3 regions of the Bacillus sp. EB V-12 genome follow, and region 3 is predicted to be linked to each of the others. Evidence: riboswitches for the same ligand, from Rfam matches in the RefSeq annotation. Region 3 holds a riboswitch; each other region holds the start of a gene.

Region 1 (5,197 bases), on a different contig from region 3:
ATGTTCATCCATAAGCTGAAATAAATGTACTTTACTATATTCGTTGACTAACTGTCCTTCATTATTTACAACATACATCGTATTTGTAACGCCTTGCTCTGTTTGCTTTGCTATGGACCCACCAACAATATGTACATCATATTGCTTCGCCCATTCTATTAACTTTTCTTTCGTTTCCACTCCATCCCTATCTGCAATTTCAGAAAGTCTCGTTAAATCATATCCTGTTGTCCATAGTTCTGGTAAGACGATAACATCTGGCCTTTCCTTCATAGCTTCACTTATTTTATTTTTAGCATTCTCAATATTTTTTTCTACATCTCCAAAAACAATATCCATTTGAATACATGCGACTTTCATTTTTTCAGCCCCATTCTTATTTTTCTCTTTACAAAATACTGGAAAGATTATATCATTTGTCACTAGAATTGTAACAACTTTCAAAAGAGGTGGAAAGTATGAAATTATTTCAACCTTCTGAGATAGTAACATCATTGCCAACACAATTTTTCGCTTCACTTGTTGCAAAAGTTAACAAAGTCGTTGCAGCTGGTCACGATGTTATTAATCTAGGTCAAGGTAATCCAGATCAACCAACACCGCAGCATATCGTAAAAGCTTTACAAGATGCTGCCGAAAAGACCATTCATCATAAATATCCGCCATTTCGCGGACATGAAAGCTTAAAGGAAGCCGTGGCTACATTCTATAAACGTGAATACGGCGTGGAATTAAACCCAAAAACTGAAGTTGCTATTTTGTTTGGAGGGAAGGCTGGACTAGTAGAATTACCGATTTGTTTTACAAATCCCGGTGATACGATTCTCGTTCCGGATCCAGGTTATCCTGATTATTTATCCGGGGTTGCTTTAGCAAAAGCACACTTTGAAACAATGCCGCTTATTGCAGAAAATAACTTTTTACCAGATTATACGAACATTGATGACTCTATTGCAGAGCGTGCAAAATTAATGTTTTTAAACTATCCAAATAATCCTACCGGTGCTACTGCATCAAAAGATTTTTTTGATGCAACCATTCACTTTGCTAATAAACATAATATATTAGTTGTTCACGATTTTGCTTATGGAGCTATCGGATTTGATGGTCAAAAACCTGTTAGTTTCTTGCAAGCAGATGGTGCGAAAGATATAGGAATTGAAATTTACACATTATCAAAAACTTTCAATATGGCTGGCTGGCGCATCGCTTTTGCTGTAGGGAATGAAAGTGTGATTGAAACAATTAACCTATTACAAGATCATATGTATGTTAGTATATTCGGTGCAGTTCAAGATGCTGCTCGAGAAGCGCTATTAAGTTCACAGTCTTGTGTAATAGACCTTGTAAATAGTTACGAATCTCGAAGAAACGCTCTTATTTCAGCCTGTCACTCAATTGGTTGGAATGTAGACATTCCAACAGGATCATTCTTTGCATGGCTTCCCGTTCCAAAAGGATATACCTCTGAGCAATTTTCTAATATTTTACTAGAAAAAGCACATGTCGCAGTTGCTCCTGGTGTTGGATTTGGTGAGCATGGAGAAGGGTATGTCCGTGTTGGTCTCTTGCATACAGAAGATAGATTACGAGAAGCCATTAATCGAATTGATAAATTAAATTTTTTCAAAAAGTAATTGACAACACGAAAAATATCTGACAAAATTCAGTTATCTTAAAAATTTAAACATTTCTAAATACTTCTTATCAAGAGCAGGTGGAGGGACGAGCCCGACGAAACCCGGCAACCGATCTACAATTGTAGACACGGTGCTAATTCTCGCAGCATTACGCTGACAGATAAGGAGCTGGTTGTAAAAAAACCTCTCCTTAGCTGAGAGGTTTTTTTATTTAACTAGGAGGTTATAACAATGAGCGGAATTATAGCGACGTATTTAATCCATGATGATTCACATAACTTAGAAAAAAAAGCTGAGCAAATTGCACTCGGTTTAACAATTGGCTCTTGGACTCATTTGCCACACTTATTGCAAGAACAATTAAAGCAGCATAAAGGCAACGTCATTCATGTTGAGGAATTAGCTGAACATGAACATACCAATTCGTATTTACGTAAAAAAGTAAAACGCGGAATTATTAAAATCGAATATCCGCTATTAAACTTCAGTCCAGATTTACCAGCGATTTTAACGACTACATTTGGAAAGCTATCACTTGATGGCGAAGTAAAACTAATTGACTTAACTTTTTCAGACGAGTTAAAAAAACATTTTCCTGGTCCAAAATTCGGGATAGATGGTATTCGAAATCTTTTACAAGTGCATGATCGTCCCCTTTTAATGAGTATTTTTAAAGGAATGATTGGACGAAACATTGGGTATTTAAAAACGCAATTACGCGATCAAGCAATTGGTGGTGTAGATATAGTAAAAGATGATGAAATATTATTTGAAAATGCATTAACACCCCTTACGAAACGCATTGTATCTGGAAAAGAAGTTTTACAATCTGTCTACGAAACATACGGTCATAAAACGTTATATGCCGTAAATTTAACAGGGCGAACTTTTGATTTAAAAGAAAATGCTAAACGTGCAGTGCAAGCTGGAGCTGATATTCTATTATTTAACGTATTTGCTTACGGACTAGATGTACTACAATCACTTGCAGAAGATGATGAAATCCCAGTTCCTATTATGCCACATCCTGCTGTAAGTGGTGCTTATTCAGCATCCAAGTTATATGGAGTTTCATCTCCATTATTACTTGGAAAGCTACTACGTTATGCTGGGGCTGACTTTTCATTATTCCCATCTCCATACGGAAGTGTTGCGCTAGAAAAAGAGGAGGCTCTTGCTATCTCAAAATATTTAACTGAAGACGATGCATTTTTCAAGAAGAGCTTTTCTGTTCCGTCTGCTGGTATTCATCCTGGTTTCGTTCCCTTTATTGTACGAGATTTCGGTAAAGATGTTGTTATTAATGCTGGCGGCGGGATACACGGACATCCAAATGGAGCGCAAGGCGGCGGTAAAGCTTTTCGTACTGCAATTGATGCTACTTTGCAAAATAAACCACTCCATGAAGTAGACGACATAAATTTGCATAGTGCACTACAAATATGGGGAAATCCCTCTTATGAGGTGAAATTATGAGTATTCAAGTATTTTGTGATTTCGATGGCACGATTACAAATAATGATAACATTATGTCCATTATGGAAAAATTCGCACCACCAGAAGCCGAAGAAGTAAAGAATAAAATTTTATCACAAGAACTATCCATTCAAGAAGGTGTTTCTCAATTATTTCAATTAATACCTACTAATCTGCACGATGATATTATTCAATTTTTAATAGAAACTGCTGAAATCCGTAGTGGTTTTCATGAGTTTATACAATTCGTAAAGGAAAATAACATTTCTTTTTACGTGATATCAGGTGGAATGGATTTCTTCGTCTATCCACTCTTACAAGGAATCATTCCAAAAGAGCAAATTTATTGTAATGAAACAGACTTTTCAGCAGAGTTTATTACAGTTAAATGGCCTCATTCTTGTGATGATCATTGTCAAAATCATTGCGGATTATGTAAATCATCATTAATCCGTAAATTAAGTGATACAGATGACTTTCATATTGTAATTGGAGATTCTATTACTGATTTACAAGCCGCGAAACAAGCTGATAAAGTATTCGCTCGCGATTTTCTTATTACAAAGTGTGCAGAAAATCATATTGCTTATACACCGTTTGAAACATTTCAAGATGTGCAAGCTGAATTAAAACTTTTGTTGGAGGTGAAGGCATGAAACAACTTTTTCGTCAATGGTATGACTTAAGCGAGATAAAAAAAGAGTTAACAACACGAAATTGGTTCCCAGCAACAAGTGGTAATATTTCTATAAAGGTTAGTCATGAACCACTTACTTTTCTTATTACGGCAAGCGGTAAAGATAAAACAAAAACCACTCCAGATGATTTTCTATTAGTAGATCATGTAGGAGTTCCCGTTTTAGAGACTGAATTACGTCCTTCAGCAGAAACAATATTGCATACACACATTTATAACAATACGAATGCCGGTTGCGTACTTCATGTTCATACAACCGATAATAATGTCATCACAAATTTATATAGTGATGCAGTCACCCTTCAAAATCAAGAAATTATTAAAGCACTCGATATTTGGGAAGAAGGTGCAACAATTTACATTCCTATTATCGAAAACCATGCCCATATCCCAACGCTTGGAGAAAACTTCCGAAAGCATATACAAGGAGATTCGGGTGCAGTATTAATCCGTAACCACGGTATTACTGTATGGGGCCGAGATAGCTTTGATGCAAAGAAGAGATTAGAAGCTTATGAGTTTTTATTCCAATTTCATATAAAACTATTATCAATTCAGGGAGGCGTTTCTAATGGCGCAAATTCGTATTCATGAAGTAAATACTCGTATTGAAAATGAAGTGGAAGTATCTAAATTTCTACAAGAGGAAGGCGTTTTATATGAGAAATGGAATATTTCTAAACTTCCTACTCATTTAAATGAAAATTATTCGTTAACAGATGAAAACAAAGCTGAAATATTAGCTATTTTTTCAAAAGAAATCGCTGATGTTTCAGCACGCCGTGGTTATAAAGCACATGATGTAATTTCACTTTCAAATAGCACCCCTAACCTTGACGAATTATTAATTAATTTCCAAAAGGAACACCATCATACAGATGACGAAGTTCGCTTTATCGTCAGTGGTCATGGCATTTTCGCTATTGAAGGTAAAGATGGGAAATTCTTTGATGTTGAACTTGAGCCAGGCGATTTAATATCTGTTCCTGAAAATGCAAGACATTATTTTACCTTGCAAGATGATCGCCAAGTTGTAGCTATTCGTATTTTTGTGACAACTGAAGGCTGGGTTCCAATCTATTAAGGTAGTTAGTTGAATAAAAGGACTTGGACCCCCTTTTCCAAACTTTTATTCACTCTACATATATACATCCTCCTATGGAACAGGCTTATTTCATTTTGAAATAAGCCTGATTTTTTATTTACTTGAAAGTACCATTTCATCACAAATTTAACACCTTGATTTTTCAAGTGCATTTTTCGAACATTTTTTGAACATTTATTGAATTTTTTCTGAAAATTCTGTTTTATGTGTGATATACTACAATTAACTAAGAAGGAAAATAATATCGCAAACAGAGGGGGATAATCATGAGCTTACTTA
Region 2 (5,197 bases), on a different contig from region 3:
ATTTAAAGCGTCTAAATATGGACTTGTTGACTCTAAATAACGGACTTGATAATAACCCCAACCAATCCAAGCAACTAAAATAAAACTTATATAAAAAGTCCATCCTTTCAAATCTAAACGAACTGTTGCTTTTACCTCTCCCTCCCCACTTCGTGCAATCCAATAATACCAACCATATACATTAAATATAAATTGAAAAGCGGCTAATACTGCCATTGCATATAAACCTTGTGTAATAAAAATGTATAGAAATACCGCAACAGTAATCATGCCAAATAAAAAGTTGGATACTTTTTCTCTCGCTAATAACCAAACATTAATGATCCCCATAATTGATGCGAAAATTTCAATATAACTCGATTGAATATACAATCCAACTAATACACAAATAATACTAGAAACAAGTAAAAAAAGTGGACTTCTAACCATATTTATCTCTCCCCAGATGTGTAATAAATTCCCTATCACCAGTATAAGGAATAGCCCTTTCCTTTACCATGAATCTCCTCCTTCTCATTATCCATTCCATCTACGGTAAGTCTTTTCTTTTTACAAAATTCTCTTAAAGATGATATCGTTTTTATAACATATCTCTACTAGAAAGGAATAAAGGATATGCTAACTAAACATCGAATTTTATTTATTGGTGCCGGTCGTATGGCAGAAGCTATATTTTCCGGATTACTTAAAACAAGCAAAGAGTACATCGAAGAAATTATCGTCTCTAACCGAAGCAACATAGAAAAGCTAAAACAGTTACAACATCGATATAATGTGTCTACTACAACAGATTGGAAACAGCATGTTACATCTGTTGATACGGTTGTTTTAGCAATGCCACCTTCGGCTCATGAAGAGTTATTAGCTGAGCTATCTCCGTTAATATCAAATCAACTAGTCGTAACAGTAGCAGCTGGCATTGGACCATCTTATTTAGAAGCTAGACTCCCAAAAGGCACGCCTGTTGCTTGGATTATGCCTAATACAGCTGCTGAAATTGGAAAGTCTATCTCCTTATATACAATGGGACAATCAGTAAACGAGATACATCAAGAAACCCTGCAACTACTTTTAAAAGGTATTGGTACTTCGCAACTTTGTACTGAGGAAGAAGTTCATCAGCTTACTGCAGTTACTGGAAGTGCACCAGCCTTCCTTTATTACTTTGCTGAAAGCTTAATTGAAGCAACAAAAAGTTATGGAGTTGATGAAGAAACCGCAAAACATCTTGTGATTCAAATGATTTCTGGCTCTGCTTCTATGCTTGAACAAACGCAAAATCCAGCTAACCTTCGCGAACAAGTAACAACGCCAGGTGGTTCCACAGCTGAGGGTCTCAAAACTTTATACGAATATAATTTTTCAGAGGCAATTCAAAAAGCAGTAGAAGCAACAAACAAAAAAGCTAGGGGGAAATAATATGATTTTAACAAGTTTAAAAGACTATACAACATTACATAACGGTGTAAAAATGCCTTGGTTTGGTTTAGGTGTTTTTAAAGTAGAAGATGGTTCAGAAGTAATTGATTCTGTAAAAGCAGCAATTAAAAATGGCTACCGCAGCATCGATACTGCAGCAATCTATCAAAATGAAGAAGGCGTTGGGCAAGCGATTCGTGAATCCGGTGTTTCACGTGAAGAATTATTTATTACCTCAAAAGTATGGAATAGCGATCAAGGATATGAAACAACGCTTCAAGCATTTGAAACTACATTAGAGAAATTAGGTCTAGAATATTTAGATTTATATTTAGTACATTGGCCTGTAAAAGGGAAATATACTGAATCATGGAAAGCATTAGAAACACTTTATAAAGATGGCCGTGTTCGCGCTATCGGTGTGAGTAATTTCCACATTCACCACTTACAAGACGTATTTGAAATTGCTGAAATTAAGCCAATGGTCAACCAAGTGGAATACCACCCACGTTTAGCACAAGAAGAGTTACATGCATTCTGTAAAGAACATAATATCCAGCTTGAAGCTTGGTCACCATTAATGCAAGGACAACTACTAGATAATCCAACGTTACAAGAAATTGCGACAAAATATAATAAATCAACTGCGCAAATTATTTTACGTTGGGATTTACAAAACGAAGTTGTAACAATTCCCAAATCAATTAAAGAACATCGCATTATTGAAAATGCAAACATCTTCGACTTTGAATTAAGTGCTGATGATATGAAAGCAATTCAAGCTTTAAATGAAGATCGTCGCGTTGGTCCAGATCCAGATAACTTTAACTTCTAGTAGAAAAACCACTGCCATATGCAGTGGTTTTTTCATTTAAGAAAACTGAAAATTTAAACTATATTTCATTTAGTTGACACTTCATTATTCAAGGTGTAAGATTTTGAATTATCAAAGAAACACAAAAATTAATAAAATTTATTCGTTTACTCATTGTATCAAGAGAGGTGGAGGGACTGGCCCTTTGAAACCTCGGCAACAGGTTCATTTTGAATACTGTGCCACTTCCTGCAAGCTTTATGCTTGAAAGATAGAATGAGGGACTTCGTTTATATACGGGTGCATAACTTGTACGTAAAAATCCCTCTTTCTCAATATGAAAAGAGGGATTTTTTATTTTTCATTTCCCTCATCATCATCCAAACTTAATTATTTAGGAGGAAAATCAAATGAAAAAGAAGTTTGTACCCGGTATTGCATCAGTTGTAGGAGTAAGTATTTTATTAACTGGTTGCGGTAGTTATAAAAACGAAGCAAGCGGAGCAAATGCAAAAGACGAGGCACCTAGTAAACAGGTTTTAAACTTATCTTCACCTACTGAAATACGAACAATGGATACGGCTCGTGCTACAGATACTGATTCTGGTCAAGTAATGAGAAACGTATTTGAAGGTTTGTATAATCTTGGTGAAGGTAACAAACCTGTTCCTGGTGTTGCAAAATCTCATGAAGTAAGTGGCGATAAAACGAAATACACATTCCATTTGCGAGATTCAAAATGGTCAAACGGCACTCCTGTTACAGCTAAAGATTTTGTGTTCGCTTGGCAACGTGCCGTAGATCCAGCAACAGCCTCTGAATATGCATTTTTATTCTTTGATATTAAAAACGCAACAAAAATTAACAACAAAGAACTTCCAGCCGACCAACTTGGTGTAAAAGCAGTTGATGACCATACGTTTGAGGTAGAATTAGAGCGTCCTGTTCCTTATTTTATTAGCTTAACAGCGTTCCCAACATTTCTACCAATTAATGAGGAATTCTTTAAAGTACAAGGTGATAAGTACGCTTTAGAAGATAATACAATCTTGTACAATGGAGCTTTTACACTAAGCGATTGGAAGCACGAACAAAGCTTTAAATTTAAGAAGAACCCTACCTATTGGGATAAAGATACTGTCAAACTAGAAGAAATCAATTTTAATGTCGTAAAAGAAAAATCAACAGAAGTAAATTTATTCGAGTCAAAACAATTAGATCGTATAAAACTAACATCTGACTTCGTCGATAAATATAAAAAGGATGCTAACTTTAAAGAACGTCCAAACGTAGGCGTACAATTTTTACGTATGAATCAACAAAACAAAGTACTTCAAAACGTTTCTGCACGCCAAGCAATTGATCAAACAATTGATAGAAAATCCTTTGTAAATACGTTATTAAATGATGGCTCTACACCAACATTTGGTCTCGTTCCAAAAAACTTTGCAAAAGGACCTGAAGGAAAAGACTTCCGTACTGCAAACGGCGATTTAACAAAAGTTGATACAAAATCTGCACAAGAGTTATGGAAAAAAGCTAAACAAGAGCTTGGTTCTGAAAAGATAACATTAGAATTATTAACGAGTGATGCTGACCTTGATAAGAAAACTGGTGAATTCTTAAAAGGACAACTAGAAAAGAATCTAGATGGATTAACAGTAAATATAAAACCTCAGCCGCGTAAGCAACAAGTTTCGCTTTTATTAAAAGGTGACTACGAAATCGGAATTGATGGCTGGAGCCCTGACTTTGCGGATCCAATTACATTCCTTGAGCTATTTACAACGAATAACCCTTATAACTTAGATCATTACTCTAATAAGGAATTCGATGAAACAATAGCAAAAGTGAAAACAACTTTAGCTGGTGATGAAAAAGCTCGCTGGGAAGCATTACTAGCATCCGAGAAAATATTATTTAAAGACTCTGTTATCGCTCCTCTTTACCAAAAAGGCGAATCTTATTTAGAACGTTCTTATGTGAAAGGAATTGTGCAAGTAGACTTTGCAGGTCAATTAAACTTCAAGTGGGCAAAAATTGAAAAATAAAGTGAAACTTTAATAAGTGGGGGTTTCTTCATCCCCACTTATTATTAGCCCACACCAATTGTTTTTTTAGCAAAATATATTAAAAATAGGTTCTCTCACACATGAGAATCTGCTTTTTTAATATATTATTCTGAGAAATTAACAATCTATTTTTATTATTGACATATAGTTCTTTTCAGCGTTAATATTCTAAATAATCAAAGAAACAAAATATTTCACCATCAAAATATAATGTCTACTACGTTGAAACATATAACGATAGATTACAGTTCAACATGTATATACATATAGAACACCTGATTACCTATAAACAAATATTTATAATAGGTTTTATCTCCTTCTATAGCTACTTCAAGACACGGACATTATGACGTTACGAACAACACATTTAGGGAGGAACGAACAATGAAGAAAAAAGTTGTACCTGTTGTTGCATCTGTTTTGGGGGCAAGTCTATTACTAACTGCTTGCGGGGGAAATAAAGATAATGCAAGCGGAGCGAAAGCAAACGATAAAGCACCTGATAAACAGGCAATTAACTTATCATTCGCTTCAGAAATTCCAACAATGGATGTTGCAAAAGCAACGGATGGGGAATCCATGAACGTAATGCGTAATGTTTTTGAAGGGCTATATGCAATGGGAGAAGATAATAAACCGGTTCCTGGTGTCGCTGAGTCGGTTGACATTAGTCCCGATAAAACAAAATATACATTCCATCTCCGTGATTCAAAATGGTCAAACGGTACTCCTGTTACAGCAAAGGACTTTGCCTTCGCTTGGCAACGTGCCGTAAATCCTGATACAGCAGCTGAATACGCATTCTTATTCTTCGATATAAAGAATGCGAAACAAATAAGCCAAAAACAATTGCCAATTGATCAACTAGGGGTCAAAGCTGTTGATGATAAAA
Region 3 (5,197 bases):
AACTTTACGGTTACACGACACTTATTCATATGAGTAAAGGGTTATTCCAACAGAAAGTTTTAATTTAAGCGATTGGACCGCCTAAGTTAATAATGTCTTCAGATACGCTGTCGAATTTTTTGAAGTTAGCTTTGAATTCATTTGCAAGTTCGATTGCTTTTGCTTTGTAAGCAGCTTTATCAGCCCAAGTTTGTTCAGGCATTAACACTTCGTCAGGTACACCTGGTACGTGAAGTGGAACTTCAAGACCGAAGATATCATGTTTAGCTGTTTCAGTTTTCGCAAGTTCACCGTTTAATGCAGCTTGAATCATTGCACGAGTGTAACCTAAGTTCATACGTTTACCAACGCCGTATTCGCCACCAGTCCAGCCAGTGTTTACTAAGAATACTTTCGCATCGTGTTTCTCGATTTTTTCACCAAGCATTTCAGCGTAGCGAGATGCATCAAGTGGTAAGAATGGTGAACCGAAGCAAGTTGAGAATGTAGCTTGCGGAGAAGTAACGCCGCGCTCTGTTCCTGCTAGTTTACTAGTGTAACCACTTAAGAAATGATACATAGCTTGCTCTTTTGATAACTTACTGATTGGAGGCAATACGCCAGATGCATCAGCAGTTAAGAAAATAATTGTATTTGGGTGTCCAGCAACACTTGGCAGTACGATATTGTCGATCGCATGCATAGGGTATGCAGCACGAGTATTTTCTGTTAAAGTAGTATCGTTGTAGTCGGCGATACGTGTTTGGTCATTAATGATAACGTTTTCTAAAACAGATCCAAATGTGATTGCATCGAAAATTTGTGGTTCTTTCTCGTGAGAAAGGTTTACACATTTCGCGTAGCAACCGCCTTCAATATTGAATACACCGTTATCAGACCAACCGTGCTCATCATCACCGATTAATTTACGGTTTGGATCAGCAGATAATGTTGTTTTACCTGTTCCAGATAAACCGAAGAATAGTGCTACGTCGCCTTCTTCACCTACGTTTGCAGAGCAATGCATAGAAAGAATATCTTGTTCAGGTAGTAAGAAGTTCATAATAGAGAAGATTGATTTTTTCATTTCTCCAGCGTATTCTGTACCACCAATTAGTACAATACGTTTTTCGAATGAAACCATAATGAATGCTTCAGAGTTTGTACCGTCAACAGCTGGATCAGCTTTGAAGTTCGGTGCAGAAACAATTGTGAACCCTGACTCATGAGTTGTTAATTCTTCTTCAGTTGGACGAATGAATAATTGATGTACAAATAAATTGTGCCATGCATATTCATTAATAACTTGAATTGGTAGGCGGTAATTGCGGTCAGCGCCTGCAAATCCTTTGAAGACGAATAACTCTTCTTTTTCTTTTAAGTATTCTAAAACTTTAGTATATAATTTATTAAAATGTTCTTCAGAAATCGGTTGGTTCACAGCTCCCCAAGCAATTTTGTCAGCAACCGATGCTTCTTTCACAATAAATTTATCTTTAGGAGAACGTCCTGTATATTTTCCAGTTGAAGCAGAAACGGCACCAGTCGAAGTTAATTTCCCTTCATTTCGCATTAATACTTTTTCCACTAATTGCGGAACACTTAGTTGAATCTGTGCATTGCTTCCGTTCAATAATTCGTGTAAACCAATTTGGACATTCACAGTACTCATATTTATATACCATCCTTTTCATTTAATGAAATATTTCTCGTAATCCCCAACAAGAGTATAACACAATTATATAAATAATGTATACTATTTATTTCTTTTTGTTTGTGTGAATGCATTATTTCCCTATTAATATTTCATTTCAGGCGTATTGAGAAAAACTTTCAGGAAAATGTGAATATTAATTGACAAATGAATATCATTTCTTTAGTATAGGTTGGGACGGATACTCTCTTATCCCGAGCTGGCGGAGGGACAGGCCCGATGAAGCCCAGCAACCTCACTTGTATTGATAAATGCAGGTGAATAGGTGCTAAAACCTGTGCGAGGCTACAGGTCTCGAACGATAAGAGCGAAGGGCAAAAAGCAGTATGCAAGTAGCAAATTAAACCTTTCCTCTATGTAAAGTAGGAAAGGTTTTTCTGTATGCTTGTGTGGGAGAATAAATGTATGTCGCAGTTTGTGGCAAATTAAGGATGAGTTCCGTACAATATATACAATTACTGTAGGGAGGTTTACCACATGACAAAAAAACGTCATCTGTTCACATCTGAGTCTGTAACTGAAGGACATCCAGATAAAATTTGTGACCAAATTTCTGATTCAATTTTAGATGCGATCTTATCAAAAGACGCAAATGCACGTGTAGCTTGTGAAACAACTGTAACAACTGGTTTAGTATTGGTAGCGGGGGAAATTACGACTTCTACTTACGTAGATATTCCAAAAATCGTTCGTGAAACAATTCAAGGCATTGGTTACACACGCGCAAAATACGGATTCGATGCAGAAACTTGTGCAGTTTTAACATCTATCGATGAGCAATCTGCTGACATCGCTATGGGTGTTGACCAAGCGCTAGAAGCACGCGAAGGTCAAATGACTGACGCTGAGATTGAGGCAATTGGTGCAGGAGACCAAGGTTTAATGTTTGGTTTCGCATGTAATGAAACACAAGAGTTAATGCCACTTCCAATCTCGCTTGCTCACAAATTAGCTCGCCGTTTAACTGAAGTACGTAAAGATGATACATTATCATACCTACGTCCGGATGGAAAAACGCAAGTTACAGTTGAGTATGATGAAAATGGTAAACCAGTACGTGTTGATACTATCGTAATTTCTACACAACATCACCCAGATGTTACATGGGAAGAAATCGATCGCGACTTAAAAGAGCACGTAATTAAAGCTGTAGTACCAGCAGAATTAATGGATGGAGAAACGAAATTCTTCATTAACCCAACTGGCCGCTTCGTAATTGGTGGACCACAAGGTGATGCTGGTTTAACAGGACGTAAAATCATCGTTGATACTTACGGTGGATACGCTCGCCACGGTGGCGGTGCATTCTCTGGTAAAGATGCAACGAAAGTTGACCGTTCTGCAGCATATGCAGCTCGTTATGTTGCGAAAAACATCGTAGCAGCTGGTCTTGCTGAAAAAGCAGAAGTGCAACTTGCATACGCAATCGGTGTAGCACAACCAGTATCAATTTCAGTTGATACATTCGGCACTGGTAAAGTATCTGAAGACGTACTAGTAGAACTAGTTCGTAACAACTTCGATCTTCGCCCAGCTGGTATTATTAAAATGCTAGACTTACGTCGCCCAATTTACAAACAAACAGCAGCTTACGGCCACTTCGGACGTACTGATGTAGATCTATCATGGGAGCGTACAGACAAAGCAGCAGCTTTAAAAGAGCAAGCTGGTCTATAATATATGAAAAAAAGCTTTGCGCGGTGAGCGCAAAGCTTTTTTTATTTATAATTACGTTGGAATAAAGCGAAGAGTTCAATGTCATGCCAATTGCCATTGCGGAATATAGCTTCTTTACAAGTTCCTTCATGTTGAAAACCGAGTGATTTATATAATTTAATTGCTCTATCGTTAAAAGAAAATACTCGTAAAGAAAGGCGATGTAAATTTAATTCTAAAAATGCATAATCCAATAATAAGGTGAAAGCTTCCTTCCCATAACCTTGCCCCCAGTAATCCTTGTTACCAATATCAATAATACATTCAGCGTTTCGGTTATACGAATCAATATGAATTAAAGAAGTAATACCAATTGAAAGATGCGTAGATTTTTCTTCAATGATATAGCTCTTAGAGTCCGAAGAATGAATAAATTGCTGGCAAAGTTTTTCTGTGTCTTGAAGGGAATATTTATCAAGAGTGAGAGTAGTTGAACTCATAACGTCTATATCATTATGCCATTTATAATATGTTAGAATATCATCTTCGGAAAACTTTCGTAACTGGATACGGTTTGATTTAAACAATGTAAGTCCTCCTTTTGTATTTTCTTTTCACATGATTTACAAAGGATTGGTTTCTTCTGGACATATGTAATCAACCTTTCATTTGACGTGCTTTACCTGCGCAAAAGGCACTACTTAGTAAAAATAGTGTCGCGAATATAATGCTTACTAATGTAGCGTATGGAATTGCGCCTTTTAAGGAAAAGCCGACAGTGATTGAAGCGATGAATAAGAGGATAAATGTTGTTGTTAATTTTTTATAAAGTTCCATACTATGTAGACCTCCAATTTATTTTTTAGTACAAGTTTTAAAATTGAATTCTATTATGTAGAAAATATAAAGAGTAGCTAAAGATGTGTAGTCTAGGAGTATAAGAAAGTGCACTTTCCTTTTTGTGGGTTAGTATACTTATATTGTATCATGGCGCATGATTGGCTTCATACATAATTGTGTAAAGGTATGTATGATAAAATGAAGAAAAGTCTTTAAGAAAGGAAAGATAAAAAATGAGTGTAACTGAACATAAAAAACAAGCTCCAAAAGAAGTGCGTTGCAAGATCGTGACGATTTCCGATACACGTACGGAAGAAACAGATAAGAGCGGACAACTATTACATGAATTGTTAAAAGAAGCGGGACATAAAGTAACTTCTTATGAAATTGTAAAAGATGATAAAGAAAGTATCCAGCAAGCAGTGTTAGCTGGTTATCATAAGGAAGATGTAGATGTTATATTAACAAATGGCGGTACTGGTATTACGAAACGCGATGTCACAATTGAAGCAGTATCAGCGTTATTAGATAAAGAAATTGTTGGATTTGGTGAGCTGTTCCGTATGATTAGTTATTTAGAAGATATCGGAAGCAGCGCAATGTTAAGTAGAGCGATTGGTGGTACAATTGGGCGCAAAGTAGTCTTCTCGATGCCAGGGTCTAGCGGAGCGGTTCGCCTTGCGATGAATAAATTAATTTTACCGGAATTAGGTCATATTACATTTGAGCTGCATCGCCAATGAGTAAGTATGCTGGAATTGTATTAGCAGGTGGTATGTCGAGTAGATTCGGTGAGCCGAAAGCGTTAGCAATTTGGAAGGGAACTACTTTTGTTGAGCATATTGTGAAAGTGATGGGAAATACTTTGCAAGACATTGTAGTAATTAGCCATACTGATATAAAAGAGCGAGTAGAGCAATTCGTACAAGTACCTGTTATAGAAGACATTCCGCACTATAAAGGAAATGGACCGCTTGCCGGCATTGTATCAGGTATGGAATACATAGA

The links. A riboswitch is a leader RNA that binds a small molecule or an ion and turns the genes downstream of it on or off. The one in region 3 is predicted to bind S-adenosylmethionine.
Region 1: linked by a shared signal. The riboswitch ahead of mtnW (2,3-diketo-5-methylthiopentyl-1-phosphate enolase) and the one ahead of metK (methionine adenosyltransferase) in region 3 are both predicted to bind S-adenosylmethionine.
Region 2: linked by a shared signal. The riboswitch ahead of ACZDYH_RS26695 (peptide ABC transporter substrate-binding protein) and the one ahead of metK (methionine adenosyltransferase) in region 3 are both predicted to bind S-adenosylmethionine.

What each region holds. Positions count from the first base shown of each region.
Region 1 is NZ_JBUXJL010000001.1:591,553-596,749, reverse strand. It holds gene ACZDYH_RS03230 (carbon-nitrogen family hydrolase) at 1-444, opposite strand, end outside; gene ACZDYH_RS03225 (pyridoxal phosphate-dependent aminotransferase) at 459-1,637, shown strand; SAM riboswitch class I at 1,702-1,807, shown strand; gene mtnW (2,3-diketo-5-methylthiopentyl-1-phosphate enolase) at 1,872-3,116, shown strand; gene ACZDYH_RS03215 (2-hydroxy-3-keto-5-methylthiopentenyl-1-phosphate phosphatase) at 3,113-3,772, shown strand; gene ACZDYH_RS03210 (methylthioribulose 1-phosphate dehydratase) at 3,769-4,407, shown strand; gene ACZDYH_RS03205 (1,2-dihydroxy-3-keto-5-methylthiopentene dioxygenase) at 4,385-4,897, shown strand; gene ACZDYH_RS03200 (hypothetical protein) at 5,185-5,197, shown strand, end outside.
Region 2 is NZ_JBUXJL010000014.1:29,306-34,502, reverse strand. It holds gene pnuC (nicotinamide riboside transporter PnuC) at 1-429, opposite strand, end outside; gene proC (pyrroline-5-carboxylate reductase) at 616-1,419, shown strand; gene ACZDYH_RS26700 (aldo/keto reductase) at 1,421-2,254, shown strand; SAM riboswitch class I at 2,407-2,511, shown strand; gene ACZDYH_RS26695 (peptide ABC transporter substrate-binding protein) at 2,644-4,284, shown strand; gene ACZDYH_RS26690 (peptide ABC transporter substrate-binding protein) at 4,690-5,197, shown strand, end outside.
Region 3 is NZ_JBUXJL010000011.1:99,448-104,644, forward strand. It holds gene pckA (phosphoenolpyruvate carboxykinase (ATP)) at 65-1,651, opposite strand; SAM riboswitch class I at 1,880-2,001, shown strand; gene metK (methionine adenosyltransferase) at 2,171-3,370, shown strand; gene ACZDYH_RS25385 (GNAT family N-acetyltransferase) at 3,412-3,936, opposite strand; gene ACZDYH_RS25390 (hypothetical protein) at 4,007-4,186, opposite strand; gene ACZDYH_RS25395 (MogA/MoaB family molybdenum cofactor biosynthesis protein) at 4,423-4,932, shown strand; gene ACZDYH_RS25400 (molybdenum cofactor guanylyltransferase) at 4,929-5,197, shown strand, end outside.